Regions from separate parts of the Xylocopilactobacillus apicola genome, predicted to be linked through region 1. Evidence: riboswitches for the same ligand, from Rfam matches in the RefSeq annotation. Region 1 holds a riboswitch; the other holds the start of a gene.

Region 1 (11,536 bases):
AGCCAGATTTTTCAAAATTGTAGCAACCTAGAAGTTTTGGATTTGAGTAAATTAGATATGCGCACGGCTCTCCAGACACGTTACATTTTAGATGGAGCCACCAAGCTATCTCAGCTAACATTAGGACCGAACACGAGATTTCCAGAAAACATTAGTAATATTATGGATGCACCAGGCAATACTAACGCCAATCCAACGACTAAGTGGCAAGCTGTAGCCAGTGGTACAGTTAGTGCACCACGTGGATCTTCAATTACGGCCAGTGACTTAGTCGATAAATATAAAAATGGTGCACCCCAAGAAACCTATGTGTGGGATACCGTTTGGTGGACTTATGACAGCGGGGTTTTGACAATTTATCCGCATGATCTGGATGCAGCAGGTGATTCAATTGGTACAACAGTTGATGTTTGGAATCATGACCAACAATATAATATCTGGCCATGGTATCAATATCGGGATCAAATTACTAAAACAGTTATTAAACCAGGAGTTGCAATTAAAGGATCTGCTTGTGGTATGTTTGCTGATTGCAATAATTTAGTGGAAATCGAAGGGCTGACGAACTTCGAAACAAGTCAGATGACCAGTATGAAATACATGTTCAGTCATAATACAAGCTTAAAGTCTTTGGATCTTACTAGCTTTGATACTGGGCAAAATACTTCGATGGATGGAACTTTTCTTTTCTGTACATCGATGACGGATTTAAAGTTGGGAGCCAATTTTACCACTAAAAATGTGACTGATTTTACTCGAGCTTTTGAAGCTTGCTTTGTATTAAAAGCTTTGGACCTCACAAATTTTATTACATCAAAAGCGACTTCAATGGAAGCAATGTTTAATAATTGTCGTGCACTCACAAAGCTTGATGTGAGTGGATTTGATACCAGTAACGTTACCAAGATGGATTGGATGTTTGAAGATTGCGAAAAATTAGTCAAAATTGATGTGAGTGGATTTAACACCTCTAAAGTGCAGCGAATATACAGAATGTTTAAAGACTGTTTATCGCTTACAACGCTTGATTTAAGCAGTTTTGATTTGACCCAAGTTCCTGATGTATTATGGGATAGTTATATTGGAAGTGTTGGTAACATGCTGCTAAATACCCCGAAACTTTGGAAGTTAACGCTTGGGCCTAATACGAAGTTAACTTTTAGTTACGGAACCGTGGGGCTAGTTGATCCAGGGGCAGGAACCGAGATCAGTAAACTTGATGATCCCGATAATATCACTAATCCTCAAAAGAACTATTACGCGACTGATACAAAATGGCAAGAAATCGGTTCAGGTGGATCAGCTCATGACCCGAAAGGGGCGGTGAGCTCAGCGAATCAAATAATTGCCGATTCGGCTACCCGCACGGATAAGCGAACTTACGTCTGGTATCAATTAGGCAGACAGACGCTTGCTGCTTCAACTAATATAGATTTTGGAAATCACCGAGGTTCGATTAGAAATCATGAATACAAGAGTCCTAATCAAACGATTAATATTACTGATAATCGTAATGACCGCAGTGGCAAAACTTGGCGACTGGAAGCTAAGGCGGGACCATTAAGCAAAACAGCTTCAACAAAGGTGATTAAGGGAAATCCGCTAATTTATCAAAGCGGGGGGATTAATTATCCTTTGAATGCGACGGCGTGCTCTATATATAGTGGATCAGGTGGCAGTAGCTATCAAGATATTTTGAATTTAAATTGGAATCTTCTTTTTAAAGCTCGAGCGACAGATATCCCTGAAGCTGGACAATATCAGGGAACCGTTACGTTTACGCTTGTTAATTCAATACCTTAAATAAAAAAGTGTTGATCAATTCGATCAGCATTTTTTTATTTAATAAATTTTTGGTACGCAGCGTCTTCTGATGTTTCCTGGACTTTAATCTTCTGGTAATTTGGCAGTTCGAGGTCAAGAATGTGCGTAATCGTGGCGTTTCCGATCAATTCCATCCAGTATTGCTGCTCGTCATTATGCACGCGAGTCTGAACAAAACCGCCCGGATTGGTGATAGTTAGGAGTTTGTTAAAAGCATCATATTCAGGATAGTTCAGTGCAAAAGCTAAGCTAGTCGCTGACATCCCAGTCCCGCATGCGTTCGTAAATCCGACGCCGCGCTCGAAAGTTTGGACGAAAAGGTGCCGTTCATCAATAATTTTGGCAAAATTGACGTTCACACCTTCTGGAAAGTAAGGGTTTGGGCTGTTTAATTTGGTGCCGAGATTTTTCAGCAGGTCGCTATCTAGTATATTTTGATCGACAAAGCTAATTAGATGAGGATTTGGCACGGCGATTGCACTAAATTTAAGATCTGGCGCAAAATCGGTGACCTCGGCATTGATTAGTTGCTCGCAGTCGAGATTATCAAAAGGGAGTGTAGTTCGTTCAAAACTAACTGGGCTAATTTCCACGCTCATGCAATGGACATCAGGTGCCCAGTCAGGTTCCTTTTTGACTTGAAGATCGGCGTTAGCGGTCTCGACTAGAAATTGATCCTCATGAAATTTGTCGGCTAAATAGCGAGCTACAGTGCGCAATCCATTACCGCACATTGAAGCAATGGAACCATCAGCGTTAATTACCTGCATTTTTCCTAAAGCGCCTGGATGAGTGCTGGGACTTACGACAAGGAGACCATCAGCGCCGCCTAGAACATTTCTGGTTAAATCTTTAGCGAGGTCGATTAGTTGAGTTTGTGTTAGTGGTTGCTTGAGGATAGTTTGATCGAGCAGGAAAAAAGAATTTCCTGATCCATGAACTTTTTGGATTTGGACCATATTTTACTCCTTTGATTCAAAAAATTGTTGATAGATTTTCTTAACAGCTGTTGAGGCGTCTGCCTGCTTGGTTCCCAGCATAATTGAGATTCTGGAAGCGCCTTGGTTGATCATGTGAATTCCAATGTTTGCTTGCGCCAGCGGATCGACAATTCGCTTTAAGACGCCGATTTTATTGCGCATGCCTTCGCCAACGACCATGATAATAGCGTAGTCATCGATCCATTCTAGTCGATCGGGACCAAGGGTTGCGCGAATCTCCTCACACATTTGTTCTCGGAGATCTCCATTGAATTGATTTTGATCAAAAATTACTGTCAAATCGTCAATTCCTGAAGGCATGTGTTCGTACGAGATGTTGTATTTGTAGAAAATTTCTAAAAGTTTTAACGTAAAACCGACCTCTTTATTCAACATGTAACGATGAAGGTAAAGTGCTGAAAAGTGCTTAGAACTTGCGACTCCGGTAATGGTGTGCTGAGGCTTAAAATCTTTTTCAGGGACGACGAGGGTGCCCGGTAAATCTGGATGATTGGTATTTTTTACATTGATAGGAATTTGCGCTTCAATTGTCGGGATCAAAGCTTCGTCGTGAAAAACAGAAAAACCGGTATAAGATAGTTCTCTGAGTTCACGGTACGTCATCAACTTGATGGGAATTGGATTTTTGACGAGCTGGGGATTAACTGCAAATACTGCATCCACATCGGTAAAGTTCTCATATAAATCGGCGTGCAGGCCTTTGGCCATGATTGCTCCAGTAATATCAGAGCCACCACGTGAGAAGGTTGCGATTTCCCCGTCCTCACTTCGACCATAGAAGCCAGGAACGACCAAAATTTTATTTGGGTTTTGAAAATCTGCGAGCCGATCATAAGTTTGGGGCAAGACGTGGGCGTCATGCGGATTATTAGTCACGATGAGGCCTGATTTTTCAGGATCGAAAAACTCAGCGGGTTTATTTTGTTCCTGTAAGATGATTGTCAAAAGCTGAGCATTAATTTTCTCACCATGAGCTTTGAATGCCGCGAGTAAGAAATCGCTATTTGAATAATTCTGCTGCGGCAAGTTTTCTAATTCTGATTTTAAAGGTTGCAGAAGTTCTGCGGGAACTTGGAAAAAATCAGCAATTTCTTGATAGCGCGCCCAGATTTCTTCGACAATTGTTTTGCGGTCTGGGTGTTTGGCATATTTAATTAATAAATCTGTCACCTTGGTGTCAGCGTCATTACGCTTTCCCGGAGCAGATACGACGACAACGCGTCGATCAGGATCTGCATTTATGATCTCGATGACTTTTTGAAATTGGGCGCCGGATGCTAACGAACTTCCGCCGAATTTAACAACTTTCATTTAAAACCTCTTCTTAAAATTAATAAAAAAAAGAACCCTTTGAATCGAAAGAGTTCACGCCCGGATTTAAAAATTAATCTGCCCAAAGCGCTCCGCAAAATATTTCTGCGACAGTTCGTAACTTGTTCAATTACGACCCAGCTAATTAATCAGTGCATTGATTAACGCTTCGGCAACCGCCCCTTTGACCTGAATCTAAGCCCTGCACAAGCTCATCAGGTTACTAATGTTGGTTGCAACCTCTTTTGATACCATGAATCATATTATTAATTGAGTTTTAAATCAAGTCCTATTTTAAAATTAAATTGTTTTTTGGTAGGGGCCAAAGCTTGAAATTAGCTTAGTTTCAATTACCCTCTTAGAAATTCGCCACATTTCGTTCAAAATTTTTCGATAAATCGTGGCAGGTAAAAACTGGAGAGAGTCAAAAATGTAGGCAACATCGAATTCGTTATCGGCATAATCTGATAATAAGCCGACCGCATTGATAATCGTTTTGTTGTAAACCTGCTTTTTGTAACGCTTTTCATGAGGATCAACAATAAAAAAAGTATTGAAATTTAGTGATTTAACTTCACAGTCAAGACGGACTCCGAGGGCCAAACTTTTTTGAAAAGGTTCAATTTGTTGATTAATTTCGTTTATTATTTCGTCATTTAAATTAGTATTGAACAAGTAGCATTGAGTTATTTCACTCACGATTTTATCAATCAGAAAAGTGGGATAAAAAAGCGTCAATTCTGTTGCGAAGCTAGGAAATTTCTGGAAAAAAAGTTTTTTGTTACTTGTTGTTGAAGGGCTGTTGACTTGTGAAACGTGAGGAATATGAAGACCAAAAGAATCACGATCGACAACAAATTTTTGGCCCAATTTAAATAATCGAAGAGAGAAATCGGTGTCTTCAATTCCCCAATCAGTAAAATTTTCGTCGAATCCATTTATGGAATTAGCGGTCTCACGATTAACGGATAAGACACTACCCCAAGCAAAAGACCATGGAGTTAAGGACTTGTTTACATCATCTGTATGTAATTCATATTCAGGTTCACGGTAATCAAGTAAATCTTTGCAAGAGAAGTCAAGGTTTTGGAATGGATTAGGTCTTTTAATCAAGGCAGCTAATTCATCGTCATTTTGAACCTTGTAGCCGTACAAATAGTGGATGCCAATGACGTTATCGTCGATTTTTTTCAGAAAGTTTTTCACAAAATCTGGATTGATCATCACATCACAATCTAGGAAAAGGACTTTCTTGCCAATAGCCTTTGAGAGTCCGAGGTTTCTGGCGCGGGAACGGTTAAAATCTTTGGCCTGATCAGTAACAATTGTAGTTTTTATTTTGGATTTGTTATGGTCATCAATCCATTGAAACGTTATTTCCTGGTTATTTAAAACAGAAATGATAACTTCGACGTTGGTTAAAGTTTCATAATCACCATTTTGATGATAAATACTATTTAAACATTTTTTAAGATAATCTTGGCAATTATTACTAATAATGATGATACTTAGATCCATTTTTGGTTCCTCCGATTACATCGCAAAAAAGAAAGCGCTATCAAATTCTTTTAATTGTAACCGAAATAATTTTGTTTGTCAATAACTGAACTATCAAAGCTAATCTGTTAAAGGCTTCAATGGGCGATAAGTTTGATGCTTTGCTTCATATTCACTGACTTTTTTCATTTTTCCATGCTCGAATTCTATGATCGAGACGCCGTCGAAATCGTATTCCGAATCTTCGCGCGCATGAAAATACCATTCAACGACTCTGATTGAATCATTAACTGGCAAAATTCGCTTGATTTTCCAGGCGAGGACAACTTGCCGTTCTTTCATTTTGTTCATCCAGAGCTGAACTTCTTCAAGCCCTTCATACACTGGTCCGTAGCATTCGCGATATTTTATATCGGCGGTGAAATATTTTTCGGCAGGGGCAAATTTGTGTTGCTCCCAAGCGCTAAAATAAGCACGGATTAATTCGTCAGCTTCCATGATTTTATTGTACAGCAAAATAAACTGGCATTAGTTTACAATTGTAGATACAAGAGGTATACTTGAAATAAATCTACAGTTGTAAACAATAGGAGGCGAAGATGATTAAGGTGGCAGTTTTAATTATTTCATTATTGTTAATCGGCTTTATTGGTTGGTGGTTCTTTGCACCTAGAAAAGAGATTGCTGTCAATGCAAAAGAAACAAAGGATCATCTGCAAAACGTTGAAGTGGTAGTTGATGGAGGCTATAAGCCAAGTACGGTTGTGGTTAAACAAGGTGAACCCGCAGAAATCACTTTTAATCGTAAAGATCCTTCAAGTTGTCTAGATCAGGTTGTTTTTCCTGATTGGGGGATTAATGAATTTTTGCCAGAAAATGAAGTTCATGAAGTCAAAATTGATACCAGTAAGCCGGGAGTTTATCAATATACTTGCGGGATGGACATGTTCCACGGCAAAGTTGTAGTTGAGTAGGAGGCTTCAAAATGCAAAAAGCAAAAATTCTTATCAATAAAGGTTATAAACCAGATACAATTGAATTTCATCGAAGTGATCCAGCAGAAATAACTTTCGTTCAAGAAGATTCTTCTGTTTGTTTAAGACAGGTTCAGTCCAAAGATTTAAATTTTCAAATTGATCTGCCCGTTGGGTCTGAAAAGACGATTAACATTAATACTGATCAAACTGGAGAGTTTAATTTTAGCTGTGGGATGGGCATGTTTCACGGGAAAGTCATCGTTAAATGAGTATCAAAAGTCGTTTTATTTTTTCGTTGATTGCGACAATTCCGATGTTGATTAACATGGTTGGAATGCCTTTTGGCTGGATGCTCCCGGGTGGCGATTGGTTATCTTTAGTTTTAACTACGGCAATTATGTTAGTTTCGGCGCGTCCTTTTTTACACAGCGCTTGGGCTGCTTTTAAAAACCATCACGCCAATATGGATACCTTGGTTGCAATTGGAACAGTAGTTGCTTATCTGTATAGTATCTATGCGATGATCAATCATCAGGGCGTCTTCTTTGAGAGTGCTGCTTTTATCATTACTTTCGTTTTGCTGGGACAGGTGTTAGAAGAAAAAATGCGGCATAACGCGTCCAGTGCAGTAGAAAAGTTACTCGATCTTCAAGCAAAATTTGCCACTGTAGTACGTGCTGGACAATTTGTGAAGGTTCCTTTGGCTGAGGTCCAGACCGGTGATATTATTCAGGTTAAGCCGGGACAAAAAATTGCAGTTGATGGGGTGATCACTGAGGGTTCGACCACGATCGATGAATCCATGGTTACCGGCGAAAGCATGCCAGTTACTAAAAATGTTGGGGATCGAGTCATTGGTGCGACAATCAACAAAAATGGTACTTTTTTGTTTCGCGCTGAAAAGGTTGGCAGTGAAACAATGTTGGCTCAGATTGTGGAGACAGTCAAAAAAGCTCAAACAAGCCGGGCACCAATTCAAAAGACAACTGATCAAGTCTCAAATATTTTTGTACCAATAGTTTTGATCTTGGCGATTATTACTTTTGTAGCATGGTACGTTGTAATTGGCAGTCCATTAGAGCGAGCGATGATGTTTGCTGTTTCGGTCGTCGTAATCGCATGTCCTTGCGCCTTGGGGCTTGCAACGCCGACTGCGTTAATGGTTGGAACGGGACGCAGTGCCAAAATGGGTGTTCTAATTAAAAATGGCGAGGTCTTAGAAGCTGCTGATAACATTAAAACAGTAGTTTTTGATAAAACTGGAACGATCACCAATGGTAAGCCGGAGGTCACTGACATAATTGGTTCAACTCAAGAAGTTTTAAGTCTGGCTTCTGCTTTAGAAGCAGATTCTGAACATCCGCTCGCTGACGCAATTATGCAAAAAGCGCAGGAAATGAAAATAAAGAGTCAAGCGGTCACTGATTTTCAAGCAATTGCTGGTGAAGGCGTGATCGGGCACGTGAACGGTGAAATGGTCAAAGTCGGAAATGAAAAACTATTTTCAGATCAGTCTCTTGATTCAGAAATTCAAAACCAAATGAAAAAGCTGCAAGATGAAGCAAAAACGGTTGTTATTGTTGGCACAGAAGCAAAAGTTAAAGGCTTAATTGCAATCCAGGATGCGCCAAAACCAAGTTCAGCGCGGGCAATTAAGGCTTTAAAGAAACAGGGTCTCAAAACGGTGATGTTAACGGGGGACCATCAACGGGTCGCAAATGCAATCGCTAAACAAGTTGGAATTGACCAGGTATTAGCTGATGTAATGCCAGAAGATAAAGCCAAAAAAGTACAAGAGCTTGAGCAGGATGGACCAGTCGCCTTTGTGGGGGACGGAATTAACGATGCACCTGCCTTAACGATCGCTAACGTCGGAATTGCGATGGGCGCAGGAACGGATATTGCTATTGAATCAGGTGGCATTGTCCTGGTTAAAAATGATTTATGGGGCGTTGTTGAAGCTCTTGAACTTAGTAAAAAAACTTTCAACCGAATTAAGCTCAATCTTTTTTGGGCATTTATCTATAATGCAATTGGCATCCCAATTGCTGCTGGTTTTTTTGTTGGGATCGGGTTAACTCTTAGTCCAGAATTAGCAGGTCTGGCAATGGCTTTAAGCTCGATTTCAGTTGTATCCAGTTCCCTGATGTTAAATCGAACTAAGATAATAAGTGAAATTTAAAAGAGAGGAATTTTTCTTTATTTTAAACATTTGTGGAATTTTCGCGTAATTTATTATGCAGGGGTTGATGCCTCGATAATAAATAAGGGAGTTTCATCAATGAAACAAAGATTATTGCCCAAGAATGATAAAATTTTTAAGATCATTTTTGGGCGCAAGGAAAATTCCTGGATTTTTAAGGAATTCGTTCATGACTTGATTGGGATTGAGGTTAACGAGGTTACATATCTCGATCCAACCAAGATTTTTTCAATTCGACATTCAAAAGAAGAAGAGGTCAAGAAAAAAGCTGCATCTAAGACTCGAATAGTTGATATTCTAATGGAAATAAATAATCAGACGATGTTGACTTTGGAGATGCAAGTTCGCAAGACGAACTATTTTCTAGAACGGATCATGCTATACATCTTAGATGTCTACGGTTATAATTACGGTAACAAAGAGAAGATGCGGGAGCCTAACAACAAGTATAGTGGGCTCGAGCCTGCAATTCAGATCTGTATTTTAGATTATAATGAATTTGATGATGACAAAGCGATTCATCAATTTCATCTAACTGGTGAAGATGCGGTTGACGGGGTGAAACGACTCATTACAATTGTGACGTTCGAGTTGCATAAACCGATTATCAATGTCGAAGATCCCGTTAGTAGAGATAATCTAGAAGCTATGAGGAGTATCTATATTGATGGAGTGCTTGACAGTGATGCTCCGAAGTATGTCCAGGCAGTTTATAAGAAATCAAATTATTACAATTTAACGAAGGAGGATCAATTAGAAGTGGATGCAATAGAAAGTGCAATTGACCAAAGAGAAGCAGAGCTTAGTTATGCCAAAATCGAGGGTAAGAACGAAGGTATGATCGAAGAAAAATTTGAGGTCGCCCAGAGTTTACTCGCACAAGGGATCGATCTTAATATAATTATTAAAGCAACAAAACTTAGTGCCGAAGAGATCGAGAAATTGAAATAGTTGGCATTAAATCAGTCTTACGCGTCACCAAATTTTCAGCCATTAATTGGGCTGATTTTTTGTTTTTATACTTATAGATAATTTGCTGTCATTAAATCAAACTTAAATGTTTATTTAACCGTTTTATGTTATCCTTATTTTACTAATTATTAATAAGGAGTTACGGATGAAAACAATCGGATTGCTTGGTGGAATGAGTTGGGAGAGTACAACGGATTATTACCGACTAATTAATGAAACAGTAAAGAAAGAATTAGGCGGGCTTCACTCAGCTAAATGTATTTTATACAGTGTCGATTTTGAAGAAATTGAAAAATACCAATTTGCCAATCAGTGGGATGAAAGCGCCCGTGTTTTAGGCGATGCGTGTCGTTCGTTAGAGCGAGCGGGAGCTGATTATATTGTGATCTGTACGAATACCATGCATAAAATTGTTGATCAAATTCAAGCCCAAGTCAAAATTCCCATTATCCACATTGCTGACGTAACTGCCCAGGAATTAAAAAGGCAAAAGATTGATCGAGTCGGTCTGCTTGGAACTAAATTTACAATGGAAGAAGATTTTTACAAAAATCGACTGATCGAAAAAGGGATTGATGTCATCATACCTAACCACGATGATTGCGAGAAAATTAGTGCAATAATTTATGATGAACTGTGTCTCGGTCAAATTAACGAAGATTCAAAGCAATTTTATCTTAAAGTAGTCGATGAATTGCATCAACAAGGAGCCCAAGGCGTAATTCTGGGCTGTACCGAAATTGGTGAATTGATTCAGCAAAAAGATACCACAGTACCTTTGTTTGATACAACGCGCATTCATGCCGTTAAAGCGGCTGAGATGGCAATTGATAAATAGAAGTTAAATAACCAGCTTTGTGGCTGGTTTTTATTTTGGAATAATTTTCATAATTAGTTCCATCATCTGATCAGGCGGCAGTGGTTCATCACTACTAAGCCAGGTCGCAAGAATATTGCTTAGTCCTCCAAAAACAAAGCTCGCTTGGAATTTATTTTCCAAAGGATCATTAGACTTCCAGGTGGTGTTGTAATCCAAGTAGCGATTAATTGCTTGCTCTTGCCAAACTTCCATAAATTTTTGATAGATTTTTTTTCTCATTAAAAGTTGAATAAATGGTTTTTGTTCCCACCAAAAATTAACAAACAGTTCAAGTGAATGCTCCGCTGTCCTTTCAGTAAGCGGAATTTTTACCATCTCATGAATGAAGTTATCTATAATTTTGAGATAGCCGTATGCCAGAAGCTCATCTTTGTTTTTAAAAGAATTGTAAAAAGTCTTGCGCGTCAAATCAGCGTGTTGAGCAATTTCGGTGATCGTAATCTCGCTGTATTCACTAGTTTTTAATAATTTAAGCAATGATTCCCAAAGCCAAACACGTGATTGTTCGGCGATTTTTTGTTTTCCGTTCATTAATTTCTCCATCGGTGACAAATATCTAAATTTGTATCACTTGTTCAAAAACTATTTTATTTCGTCCTTTTACCAAGTATACTACAAAACGGAATCATAGGTAACAGATGTATAACATTTACTCATCTGGATATGGAGGATAAAATGAAATTTATTGAAGTTAATGAAATGGTTAAAGAGTTTAGAACGGGCCATAGTGTAGTTCGGGCTTTAAATGATGTAAGTTTTTCGATTGATGAAGGAACATTTAATGTCATTTTAGGTCCAAGTGGTTCTGGCAAAACCACGATGTTGAATATGATCGGGGGAATGGATACTTTAACTAGCGGTTCGATGAACA
Region 2 (11,536 bases), 1.1 Mb from region 1:
GTTTGAAAATTGCGCAAGAGTTACATTTGGATTCGCAAATGACCGCTTGGGTTTCCAATGCTTACGCTTTAACATTCGGCGGATTCATTATCTTTGGTGGCCGGATGGGCGATATTTTCGGGCGAAAAAGAATTTTTCTAATTGGAATTTCTATTTTTAGTATTTGTTCGTTATTAGTTGGTCTGGCTCAAAGCGGGCCAATGATTATTGCTGCTCGGGCAGCTCAAGGTTTAGGATCAGCAATTTTAGCCCCAACGACGCTTGCTTTGTTGATGGACAATTATCAAGGCAAAAGGCGGAGTCAGGCGATTGCTTATTACGGCGCCACTACTGGGATTGGAGCTAGTGTCGGTTTGGTAATTGGCGGCTTAATTGCCAGTTATGCCTCTTGGCGTTGGGGATTTTTCTTAAACTTTCCGCTCGGATTGGTTCTGGCGGTTTTGACGTCCTTGAAAATTCCTCAAAGTAAAACGGTAAGTCAGAAAATGGATTGGGGCGGCACGCTTCTTTCGGTTTTGGGCCTAACCTCGCTGATTGCGGGAATTAATCTCAAAGCACAGGGAGTTTGGTTCTTAATCGCTGCGGTAATTTTCTTGATTTTGTTTTTGTTCCAGGAAAAACGAACTGCTCATCCGCTGATGCCTTTAAGCTTATTCGCAGATTCAGAGCGAACTAGCGCTTATCTGGCAAGATTTACTGATACGGCGGCGATGACTTCTTATTTGTTTTTGACGCCTCAAGTAATGCAACAAGTGCTTAATTGGACTCCGTTAATGGCGGCATTTGGATTTTTGCCCCAAATGCTTTTGCAGTTTCTAACGGCCTCAATGGTGAATAAATTGGCGCAAAAATGGGATCATACATTTTTATCCTTGATTGGTGCGGTAATTTTTGCTTCCGGAATGTTTATTGGAATTTTCCTGCCCGTTCAAAATGGTTACGTGATCGGTCTTTTACTTCCATTGGTGCTCACCGGTCTAGGTCAAGGATTAATCATGGGACCGTTAACGATTTCAAGTGTAGCGAGAACCAACGAGCAGATTGCAGGAGCTGCTTCGGGGACTTTAAATATGGCCCAACAAATTGGCTCGTCTTTTGGCTTGTCGCTGATTGTAACTTTAACCACGAATTATCACCAGCAGTTGATTATCATGACCTTTTTTGCAGTGATTTTAATTGTTGCGGTCAGCGTGATGCATTGGAGTGCAAAAAGGCACAAATAAAAAAAGCCATTCGGCGATGGCTCTTAGGATCGATCTAATTTTCGCTCGGTAATCATGATGTAAATGGACAAACATAAGGCAAGCGCTGAGGCCACGAACAAAACAGTGATGTTGGCGCCCCAACCGTATTTGTCAACTAGTAGACCTACTAGCGCAGTTGCGGCAATTTCACCGCCTAAATATTGGAAGAATCCCATAAATCCCGTCGAAGTTCCAACTGCAAATTTAGGGACGACTTCGTTGATGATTAGCCCGACTAGCATGATCGGCGCGCTTAGAAAGTTCATCATTAAAATTAAAACAACAATAATTACTGTGTGATTGGTGCTTAACAGGTAAGGAATTAAGCAGGCAATGACTCCGAGAATTCCGACGACGCAGACGGCAGCACGACGATTTTTAAATAAATCTGATAAAACGCCACTAATTATACCGCCAGGAATCGTTGCAACGCCGACAATTCCGACTAACCATTTAGCAGTTGTTGGCGAGAAGCCTTTAAATTGCGTTAAATAACTAGGAATCCAAGTGTTAATTCCGTAGCTGACCACGTATAAACACATTGAGGTCAAAGTAACCGCCCAGACCAATTTGTTGTTAATGATGTAGTGCGTGATGATCTGGAAAATATTCATCTTAGTCAATTCGTTATTATTTTTTTCACCGTTGTCGAGTACGACTTCTTCGTGGGCGTATTCGGTGATGCTAGGTAATCCCACAGCAGCAGGTCGGTCACAGCCAGCAAACCAAACAATTAGACTCATCACCACTCCAACAACACCAGTTGCATAAAAGACCATCGAGATCGAGTTGGAGAATAAATACGCCGCTAATTGAACTAAGGAAACGCAAAGAATTGCGCCGAAGCTTTTTGAAGTACCCCAAACTGCAAAAACAATTCCCCGCCGTTTCTTACTCCACCAAAGTTGAATAATTCTCTGGCATGCACCGGCTCCCATTCCTTGAGCGATTGACATGATTAGCATCAAAAAACACATTATATAGAAATTTCGAGTGGCACCAAAAGCAAAATTTATCAGCGAAGAAAGAAATAGGCCAGTCGCTAGATATCGATTGCTATCGCTTTTGTCGCTAAGCGCTCCCATAAATAATTTGGAGATTCCATACCCGAGTCCAAAGCAGGAGAGGATCATCCCAATTTGTCCGGTAGAGAAATGGTACACTTTCATAATATCGTGTTGCTGGATTGTGAAAACTTGGCGAATGACCGTGTAGCCAGCATATCCAAGAAGGATTGAAACAAGTACACCGATTTGGCGCCATTTATAAGTATTGGCAACTTTATCTGGTGCAACCTTCACTTTTGCATCAGGTGCCGGTTTTAGAAATGAAAACATTTTTTACCCCCAAAAAAGTAATTACCGCTTACATTATATAGTTAAAACGGTTTCTTTGGAAGCTTTACTTTGTTTCTAAATTAATTTGCATTAATATTCAAAAAAGACTTGATTTAATGTTCATTTAATAATATGATTCATGTTATCGAAGAGGTTGCAACCAACATCAGTAACATTTGGGGAGCTCGTGCAAGAGCTATGATCCAGGCGAAAGGGAAGGCTGCCGAAGCGTTAATCACTGCACTGGTTAATTAGCTGGGCTGTAGTTGAATAAATTACGGACTGTCGCAAAAAAATTTGCGGAGCGCTTTTGTTGAACTTTTAAAAAACAAGATTTAAGCGAAAAATATTTGAGGACTCTTTTCGATTGCTGCAGCAAAAAAGGGTCCTCTTTTTTAGTAGGGAGCAGCATTATGGAAAATGAAAAATATTTTACCAACAAAGAAGGTCACTTGGTGATTGGTGGAGTTGACGCACTAAAGTTGGCTTTAGAATATGGCACGCCGCTTGTGGCATATGACGTTTCGCAGATTCGTTCACAAATTCGAGCTTTCAAGGAAGCTTTTGCCAAACGAAAATTTCCAGCTGTTGTGAGTTATGCCAGTAAAGCTTTCAGTGCCATTGCGATGTATCAGGTTGTAGCCCAAGAAAAGGCCCATATCGATGTTGTTTCCGGCGGAGAGCTTTACACCGCAATTAAAGCAAATTTCCCAATGGATAAGATTAGTTTTCACGGTAATAATAAAACACGTGCGGAGTTAGAGATGGCCGTTGAACATCAAGTGGGAGTAATCATTCTCGATAATTTTTATGAAATTGAGCTTTTATCAGAAGTGTTGGCCGAACAGGACAAAAATATCCGCGTCATGTTACGATTGACTCCAAACGTTAGTGCTCATACACATGAATATATTCAGACAGGTCAGGCCGATAGCAAGTTTGGCTTTGATATAACAACGGGTCAGGCTCATTCGGCTTTAAAAAAAGTGCAGGCTAATCCACAAATGGAGTTAATCGGATTGCATGCCCATATTGGTTCCCAGATCTCAGCTGTTGCGGGTTTTCAAATGGAAGTTGCAAATTTGTTTAAGCTCATTAATCAATGGAACGCTCAAGACCATTATCAACCCAAAGTTATTAATCTTGGCGGGGGGTTTGGGATTAGATACACTGAAGAAGATGAAGTTTTAGCACCCGACGTTTTTGTGGGTGCCATCGTTGATGAGGTAAAGGCTCAGTGCGATCAGTTAAATTTAAAAGTACCTGAGATTTGGATTGAACCAGGCCGTTCAATTGTGGGGGCAGCCGGATATAGTTTATATACGGTGGGATCGCGCAAAAATTTGCCTGGGATGACTGATTACCTCACAGTTAATGGTGGAATGGGGGATAATATTCGCCCCGCTCTTTATCAAGCAAAATATGAAGCAGTTCTCGCAAACAACCCGACAGCAGCGTCCGTCGAAAAGGTTCATTTAGCAGGTCGATATTGTGAATCAGGCGATATCTTGATCGATGAGCAATCACTTCCTGCTACGAAGCCAGGTGATATTATTGCCATTTTGAAAACAGGGGCCTACGGGTATAGTATGGCATCTAATTATAATCGAGTGCCGCGTCCGTCCGTTGTTTTTTGTGAAAATGGGTACGCTCAGATTGTTGTTAAAAGAGAAACTTATGATGATTTGGTTAGTAACGATTGTTTTTTGGAAAAGGAGCTTTAATCTTGAAAGAAATGTCCGCAGAAGAAATTATTAAATTTATTGGTTCGGCCAAGAAACAGACGCCAGTTAAGGTTTATGTGAAAGGCGATTTAAAAAATCTAACTTGGCCCAAAGGAGTTAAAACATTTGTTGAAGCCTCGTCAGGCGTGGTTTTTGGCGATTGGGCTCAGTTGGCACCTTTTCTAAAGGAAGAAACGCGCATTACTGATTATGAAGTAGACAATTGGGCTCGCAACTCAGCAGTTCCGCTTCTGGATCTAAAGACGATCAACGCTCGAATTGAACCGGGGGCGCTGATTAGAGATCAAGTGTCAATTGGTAATAACGCAGTGATTATGATGGGGGCAGTTATTAATATCGGGGCCGAAGTTGGAGCAAAAGCGATGATTGATATGAATGCAGTGCTCGGAGGACGCGCGGTAGTTGGCGCTAATGCTCACGTCGGAGCAGGTGCCGTAATCGCTGGGGTCATTGAACCAGCATCAGCTAAGCCAGTTAAAATCGGAGCAGGAGCGCTAATTGGTGCTAACGCTGTTGTGCTTGAAGGTGTAGAAGTGGGAGCAGAAGCTGTAGTGGCAGCAGGTGCCGTAGTGACTGAAGATGTAGCACCTAAAACTGTTGTAGCTGGGGTTCCAGCCCGTGTGATCAAGAAGATCGACGAAAAAACTGCAAGTAAAACGGGGATTGAAACCGATTTGAGGAAGTTATAAAAATGGCTGTGTTGACCGAAAATGAATTAATTGAAATTAGGCGACACCTTCACCAAAATCCAGAACTAGCACTAAAAGAATTTGATACGCATCGCTACTTGTTAGAAGTTATTGGAAAGCTTAATCAAAAATACTTAGAACTCAAAACAATTCCCGAACTTCCGACGGCGCTTTTAGTAAGAGTTATCGGATCCGAGCCTACAAAAACAATCGGTTATCGGACAGATATCGATGCACTTCCGGTCACTGAGCAGACTGGTTTAGCTTATGCTTCTAAAAATCCTGGCGTCATGCATGCTTGTGGGCATGACCTCCATATGACAGTAGCACTTGGAATTTTGAGCTATTATAGCGAGTATCAACCGCTCGATAATTTGATATTTTTCTTTCAGCCAGCTGAAGAAAGCGAGAACGGCGGGAAGCTTGCCTACGAACAGAAGGTTTTTACTGATAAATGGCGGCCGGATGAAATTTATGCTTTGCATGTAACGCCAGATTTACAGGCAGGGACAATTGGGTGTCGCTTAGGGACGCTTTTTGCGGGAACGACAGAAGTAAATATCGATCTGATTGGAAAAGGTGGGCACGCTGCTTATCCGCAAGAGGCTAATGATATGGTAGTTGCAGCAGCTCAGCTGATTAATCAAATTCAAACGATTGTTTCTCGTAGTATTAATCCAATTGAAGGCGGCGTAATTACAATTGGGAGAATGTCGGCGGGAACCATTCGTAACGTGATTGCGGGTAAAGCTCATTTAGAAGGTACGATTCGCGGTTTGACCCAGAAAATGATTTTAAAAATTGATGAGCGGATTAAGCAAGTAGCTGCGGGGATCGCCACCAGCTTTAATGCCGAAGTCAAGGTGGAATTAAATCAGGGCGGATATCTGCCGGTAGAAAATGATCCGATTTTAACTGAGCAATTTATCAATTATGTTAGTAAAAATCCTGATCTAAACTATGTTGAGACCGAGCCAGCGATGACCGGGGAAGATTTTGGATATCTACTTTCTAAAATCCCAGGAACAATGTGTTGGCTGGGAGTCGAAGATGACTCTCAGCTGCATTCGGCCGCCTTTACTCCTAAAGAAGCAGCGATAAAAGCAGGCGTTGAGGCATTTATTGGATTTTTTAACAATCGAATGGAACAAAAAAGGAGAACAAAATGACTGATTTTCAAGCAGCAGATATTTTAACGGCAATCATTACCCCATTTACGGCTGATGACAAAATTGATTACTCAGGTCTTCAAGATCTAACTGAGCATCTGCTAAAAACTGGTAGCCGCGGGTTTGTAATTGGTGGTACGACCGGGGAAGGGGCAACTTTAACTCATGCAGAAAAGTTGGAACTCTACGAAAAATTTGCCGAAATTGTTCAAGGGCGGGTTCCCGTAATTGCGGGAACGGGCAGCAACAACACCGCTCAAACCGTTAGTTTTACAAAAGAAGTTAGTAATATTAAAGGAATCGATCTCGCTTTGGTGGTCGCACCCTATTACAATAAACCTGATCAAAGAGGAATTAAGGCTCATTTTAAGGCAATTACTGATGAATGTGATTTACCGCTGATGATTTATAACATTCCAGGACGCACTGGAATCACGATTTCTAACGAGACAATTATTGAATTGGCGCAAAATCCTTTGATTAAAGGAGTTAAACAGTGTACAAGCCTTGAAGATCTTGCTGAATTAATTGAGAAGACGCCGGATGATTTTTTGGTCTATACGGGCGAAGATCCGCAGTCCTTAGCAGCGAAATCCATTGGTGCAAAAGGTGTTATCTCGGTAGCAAGCCATGTTTATGGCGAGCAGATGCGTAAAATGTACGATACTTTAGCTGATGGACGGGCGGACTGGGCTGGTGCGATCCAGCGTGACTTGATTTTGAAGATGCAAGGATTATTTCTTTATCCTTCGCCATCCCCAGTCAAAGCGGTCCTTAATGCGCAAGGGTTTGCCAGTGGCGGCTGTCGCTTGCCAATTGTTGATCTAGCTGAGAATGAAATTGAGCAGTTAGCTAGAGCACTTGGAGTTAAGGAACTTAAGGAGATTAAATGACAAAAAGAGTAATTATTGCTGGAATAACTGGTTCAATGGGGCAAAAATGTGCAGACTTAATTGAAAGTCTAACTGATTTCGAGCTAGCGGGCGTCATAGCACCGGACTTGACTGCAGATTGCCCAGCAGCGAAGAAATTATCCTCAGAAACTAAATTATTTATCGATTTAAAAGATTTGACACTTGCTGCTGATATTTGGCTAGATTTTACCACGCCCCAAGCAGTTTTTAATAATACAAAATTTGCTTTAGAACATCACTATCGCCCGATTATTGGTACCAGTGGACTAACTGAAACGCAAATTTCCAAATTACAAGAAATTGCTGCTAAAGAGCAGATGGGAGGCATTATCGTGCCGAACTTCGGCTTATCAGCGGTCTTACTAATGAAATTTGTTCAAATGGCAGCACAATATTTCCCGGATGCTGAAGTCATTGAAATGCATCACGAAGATAAATTAGATGCCCCTTCTGGTACTGCAGCTGCGACGGCGCAACTGATTGCAAAAAGTCGGTTAGAGAAACCGTTAGCACCTGCTGCACATGTTGCAGCTCGTGGTGCTGATTATGAGGGCGTGAAGGTGCATTCAGTGCGATTACCAGGTTATGTTGCTCATGAAGAAGTTTTGTTTGGCGGACCAGGTGAAGCCTTAACGATTCGCCAAGATTCTTTTGACCGCGCATCGTTTATGCAAGGTGTGAAAGTTGCGCTTGAGCACGTGTCAGAACTTTCTGAGTTAGTTGTTGGATTAGATAAAATATTATAAAGAAAAGGTGGTTAAGAAATGCCAGAAATAGCAAAAGATTTAGTAAATTATTCAAAAGAAAATAGTTTGAAAGATATTCCTCCTTCGGGAATTCGGTATTTTGACGTAAAAGTTAATAAAATTCCTGATATTTTGAAATTAACTTTGGGTGAACCAGATCTAAATACGCCCGAACACGTTAAAAAAGCAGCGGTTCAAAGTATTTTGGATAACGATTCTCACTATTCAGATCAGGAAGGAACGCTTCGCCTGCGAACAGCAATTAGCAATTTTTTAAAACGTAAACTTGATTTATCTTATGATCCGCAAACTGAAGTTTTGGTGACAATTGGTGGGACAGAAGCGCTGACCGCTACAATGCTGACTTTCTTCCATCCGGGTGATGATATCATTGTTCCAACTCCAAGTTATGCCTTGTATTTCCCAATTATTCATTTGACTGGCAGTAACTTAGTTTCTGTTAATACAGCGCCAACTAACTTTGTTTTGACTCCAGAAGTGTTGGAGGAGACTTTGGCGGCACATCCGCAGGCAAAAGCAATTATCTTAAACTATCCGACCAATCCAACGGGGCGTGAATACTCAGCAGAAGAATTGGAGAAATTAGCAGCAATCATCAAAGAACATAATTTGATGGTGATTTCTGACGAGATCTATAGTGAACTAGTCTATGATTTGCCACATACTTCAATCGCTCAGTATTTACCTGAACGAACAATTATCGTTAATGGATTGTCGAAATCTCACGCTATGACTGGTTATCGGGCCGGTTATCTAGCAGGACCGGCTGGATTAGTTAAATGGGTGATGGAAATGCACGCATTTCTCGTTACAGCTCCTAGCAATCCAGCGCAGGCAGCAGCAACTGAAGCGCTAGAAAATGGCGACCAGGACCCAGTTGAAGCAAGTAAAATTTATCAAAAACGGCGCGATTACATTACAAAAGCGCTCAATGATTTAGGATTAGAAACGGTTCCGAGTAACGGCGCTTTTTATATTTTTGTCAAAATTCCAGCTAAATATGGTACAGATGATTGGGCTTTTGCTGAAGATTTAGCTCAAAAGGGTAAAGTTGCAGGTATTCCTGGTAGTTCATTTGGTGCTGGCGGCGAAGGATATATTCGTTTTTCGTATGCAGCAAGTGATGAAAAGCTTGAAGAAGCAGTTCGGAGAATCAAAGATTTTCTTACAAAGGAAGTAAATCAATAATGAAAGATCGTTATGTAGTTGCAATTCTTGGCGCAACTGGCGCTGTGGGAAGCCGCTTGATTAGTGAATTGGCGGATTCCAAGATTCCAATTGAGCGAGTTAAATTATTGGCATCTAAGCGCTCAGCTGGCAAAAAACTTCAATTTAAAGGGCAAACCATTATTGTTGAAGAAGCATCTCCTGAATCTTTTGATGATGTAGACTTGGTTTTATCATCGGCAGGCGGCGCTGTTTCAAAACAATTATTACCAGAAGCAGTAAAAAGAGGCGCAGTCTGTGTTGATAACACTAGTGCTTTTCGGATGGATCCGACCGTCCCTTTAGTTGTGCCAGGGGTGAACGAAAAACAACTCAAATATCACCACGGAATCATTGCTAATCCTAATTGTTCGACCATTCAAATGGTTGCAGCACTTAATCCGATATACAAAAAGTGGGGCTTAAAACAAATTATTGTCTCTACTTATCAAGCAGTTTCAGGAGCCGGACAGTCAGCCTGGAATGAAATGAGAGATGAAGCAAAAGATTATTTGTCTGATCGACCAATGCACCCAGAAATTTTACCGACGAAAGGGCAGAAACATCACTATCCTCTAGCTTTTAACTTGCTGCCTCAAATCGATGTCTTTGAAGAGGATGGCTATACTCATGAAGAATGGAAAATGATTCATGAAACCAAGAAAATTTTGTTAAACGATGCGGACGCTCCTGAGATCAAAGTTACAGCAACATGTGTGCGTGTTCCTGTCGCAGTCGGTCACGGTGAGAGTGTTTACTTCACAGTTGACGATGAGAAATCTAGCGTTCACGAAATTAAGGAATTAATTGCAGCGACGCCGCGATTGGTTCTACAAGATGATCCTAAAGAGCAGCTTTACCCGCAGCCGATTAATGCTCAGGGTAAGCGGGAAACTTTTGTTGGACGTTTGCGCGCAGATGCTGAAAATCCAGGTGCTTTTAACATGTGGATTGTAGCTGATAATTTATTGCGTGGCGCAGCTAGTAATACCGTCGAAATAGCAGAATGCTTAGTTAAAGAGCAGTTAATGTAGTTTATTAAAAAACTTGAAAACGATTTCTAGAAATGCTAGACTAAATAAGTAATGGAATCGTAACCAGATTTTCTGGGCATAACCATGACTAAACTAAAGAGTACAATCTTTGGTTTAGTTGTGGTTTTTTTAGTGCAAGGGGAGATGAGCTTAATGTGAAAGTTAAACGAAGAATCAATAATAATGTTGTCTTGGCTTCGGAAATTTCCGGTAACTTAGAGGGAGTTTTGATTGGCAAAGGGATTGGTTTTGGCGTCCACCCAGATGATCCGATTGATAAACAAAATGTTCAAACAATGTATTTGCCCAGCGGGCACCGGAACTTAAAACAGATGGCTAGCGAATTGGGTGAAGCAAATGAAGACGATGTGAATTTGACGTATGAAGTGACCAAATTTATTGAGCAACAAGTTGGTGAAAAGTCAGGCGAAGGGTTATTCTTTGGTTTACTAGACCATTTGGTTTTTACTTTACAGCGTTATGAAAAAAAATTGGAGATCAAAAGTCCGCTAGATTGGGAGATTAGGAATTTCTATCCCGATATTTATCGTGTTGGTTTAGCGGTGGTTGATTTGATCAATTCAAAACGTAAAATCAAACTTCCTAAATCGGAAGCGGCTTTCATATCGCTTCATATCATCAATAACATTGAAAATATTAGTTCAATTGATACTACTGTCGATCTGCTTAAAGTGTCTAAGGATGTCAATTCGCTAATTAGAATTAGCAGTGATAAAGAGATTGACTTGCAATCAATTTCTTATCAAAGATTTATTGATCATTTAAGATATTTTGTTTTACGTCTGGTAAGTGACGAGGTTGCTCCCGCAGTAACTACTAATGAATCGTTGATGAAAATGATTATTGATCAGTATCCTGATGAATATCAAATCAGCAAAAAGATTGGCGATTATTTGGCAAAAAGATTCCATTCCAAGGTAAGCGAAGACGAGTATCTATATCTTACTTTGCATCTAGCACGTTTATTAAATGTTTAATTTATCCAGGAATAGTTACAGTTTGGCTGGCATAACCTGTTTTCCGAGAAGTTCGGAAATTTTAAGGAGGAAAAAATGTCAGAAAAAGATTTAGCCGCAAGAATTCTTGAATATGTCGGAGGAGAACAAAATGTTCAAGCTTTGACTCACTGTGTGACAAGATTGCGTTTTAATTTAAAAAATGATCGCTTAGCTCAGGATCAAAAAATTGAGGCGCTTGATGATGTGATGGGCGTGCAAAAAAAGGGCGGTCAATATCAAGTCATTATTGGTCCCAAAGTGACGCAGGTCTATAAGGCGATTGTTTCAAAGGTTCCGAGGCTAAATGAAAATAGCGATTTGGCTCCAAATACTAAGAAAGAGTCATTGATTAATCGCGTCATCAATGCCCTTTCAGCAATTTTAGTCCCAAGTTTGGCGCCAGTTATCGGTG

What was found. Region 1 has a riboswitch for lysine ahead of R8495_RS02025 (aspartate kinase). Riboswitches for the same ligand answer to the same signal wherever they lie in the genome.
Region 2: another riboswitch for lysine. It lies ahead of lysA (diaminopimelate decarboxylase); the one in region 1 lies ahead of R8495_RS02025 (aspartate kinase).

What each region holds. Positions count from the first base shown of each region.
Region 1 is NZ_AP026802.1:395,506-407,041, forward strand. Features, by position in the region: gene R8495_RS02015 (BspA family leucine-rich repeat surface protein) at 1-1,803, shown strand, start outside; gene dapF (diaminopimelate epimerase) at 1,839-2,783, opposite strand; gene R8495_RS02025 (aspartate kinase) at 2,787-4,136, opposite strand; lysine riboswitch at 4,214-4,389, opposite strand; gene R8495_RS02030 (glycosyltransferase family 2 protein) at 4,437-5,654, opposite strand; gene R8495_RS02035 (nuclear transport factor 2 family protein) at 5,754-6,149, opposite strand; gene R8495_RS02040 (cupredoxin domain-containing protein) at 6,233-6,607, shown strand; gene R8495_RS02045 (cupredoxin domain-containing protein) at 6,619-6,879, shown strand; gene R8495_RS02050 (copper-translocating P-type ATPase) at 6,876-8,792, shown strand; gene R8495_RS02055 (Rpn family recombination-promoting nuclease/putative transposase) at 8,892-9,764, shown strand; gene R8495_RS02060 (aspartate/glutamate racemase family protein) at 9,931-10,623, shown strand; gene R8495_RS02065 (TetR/AcrR family transcriptional regulator) at 10,654-11,196, opposite strand; gene R8495_RS02070 (ABC transporter ATP-binding protein) at 11,341-11,536, shown strand, end outside.
Region 2 is NZ_AP026802.1:1,571,054-1,582,589, reverse strand. Features, by position in the region: gene R8495_RS07715 (MFS transporter) at 1-1,223, shown strand, start outside; gene R8495_RS07710 (MFS transporter) at 1,247-2,581, opposite strand; lysine riboswitch at 2,722-2,899, shown strand; gene lysA (diaminopimelate decarboxylase) at 2,995-4,305, shown strand; gene dapD (2,3,4,5-tetrahydropyridine-2,6-dicarboxylate N-acetyltransferase) at 4,308-5,015, shown strand; gene R8495_RS07695 (N-acetyldiaminopimelate deacetylase) at 5,018-6,184, shown strand; gene dapA (4-hydroxy-tetrahydrodipicolinate synthase) at 6,181-7,077, shown strand; gene dapB (4-hydroxy-tetrahydrodipicolinate reductase) at 7,074-7,844, shown strand; gene R8495_RS07680 (aminotransferase class I/II-fold pyridoxal phosphate-dependent enzyme) at 7,863-9,053, shown strand; gene R8495_RS07675 (aspartate-semialdehyde dehydrogenase) at 9,053-10,105, shown strand; gene R8495_RS07670 (PRD domain-containing protein) at 10,261-11,103, shown strand; gene R8495_RS07665 (beta-glucoside-specific PTS transporter subunit IIABC) at 11,179-11,536, shown strand, end outside.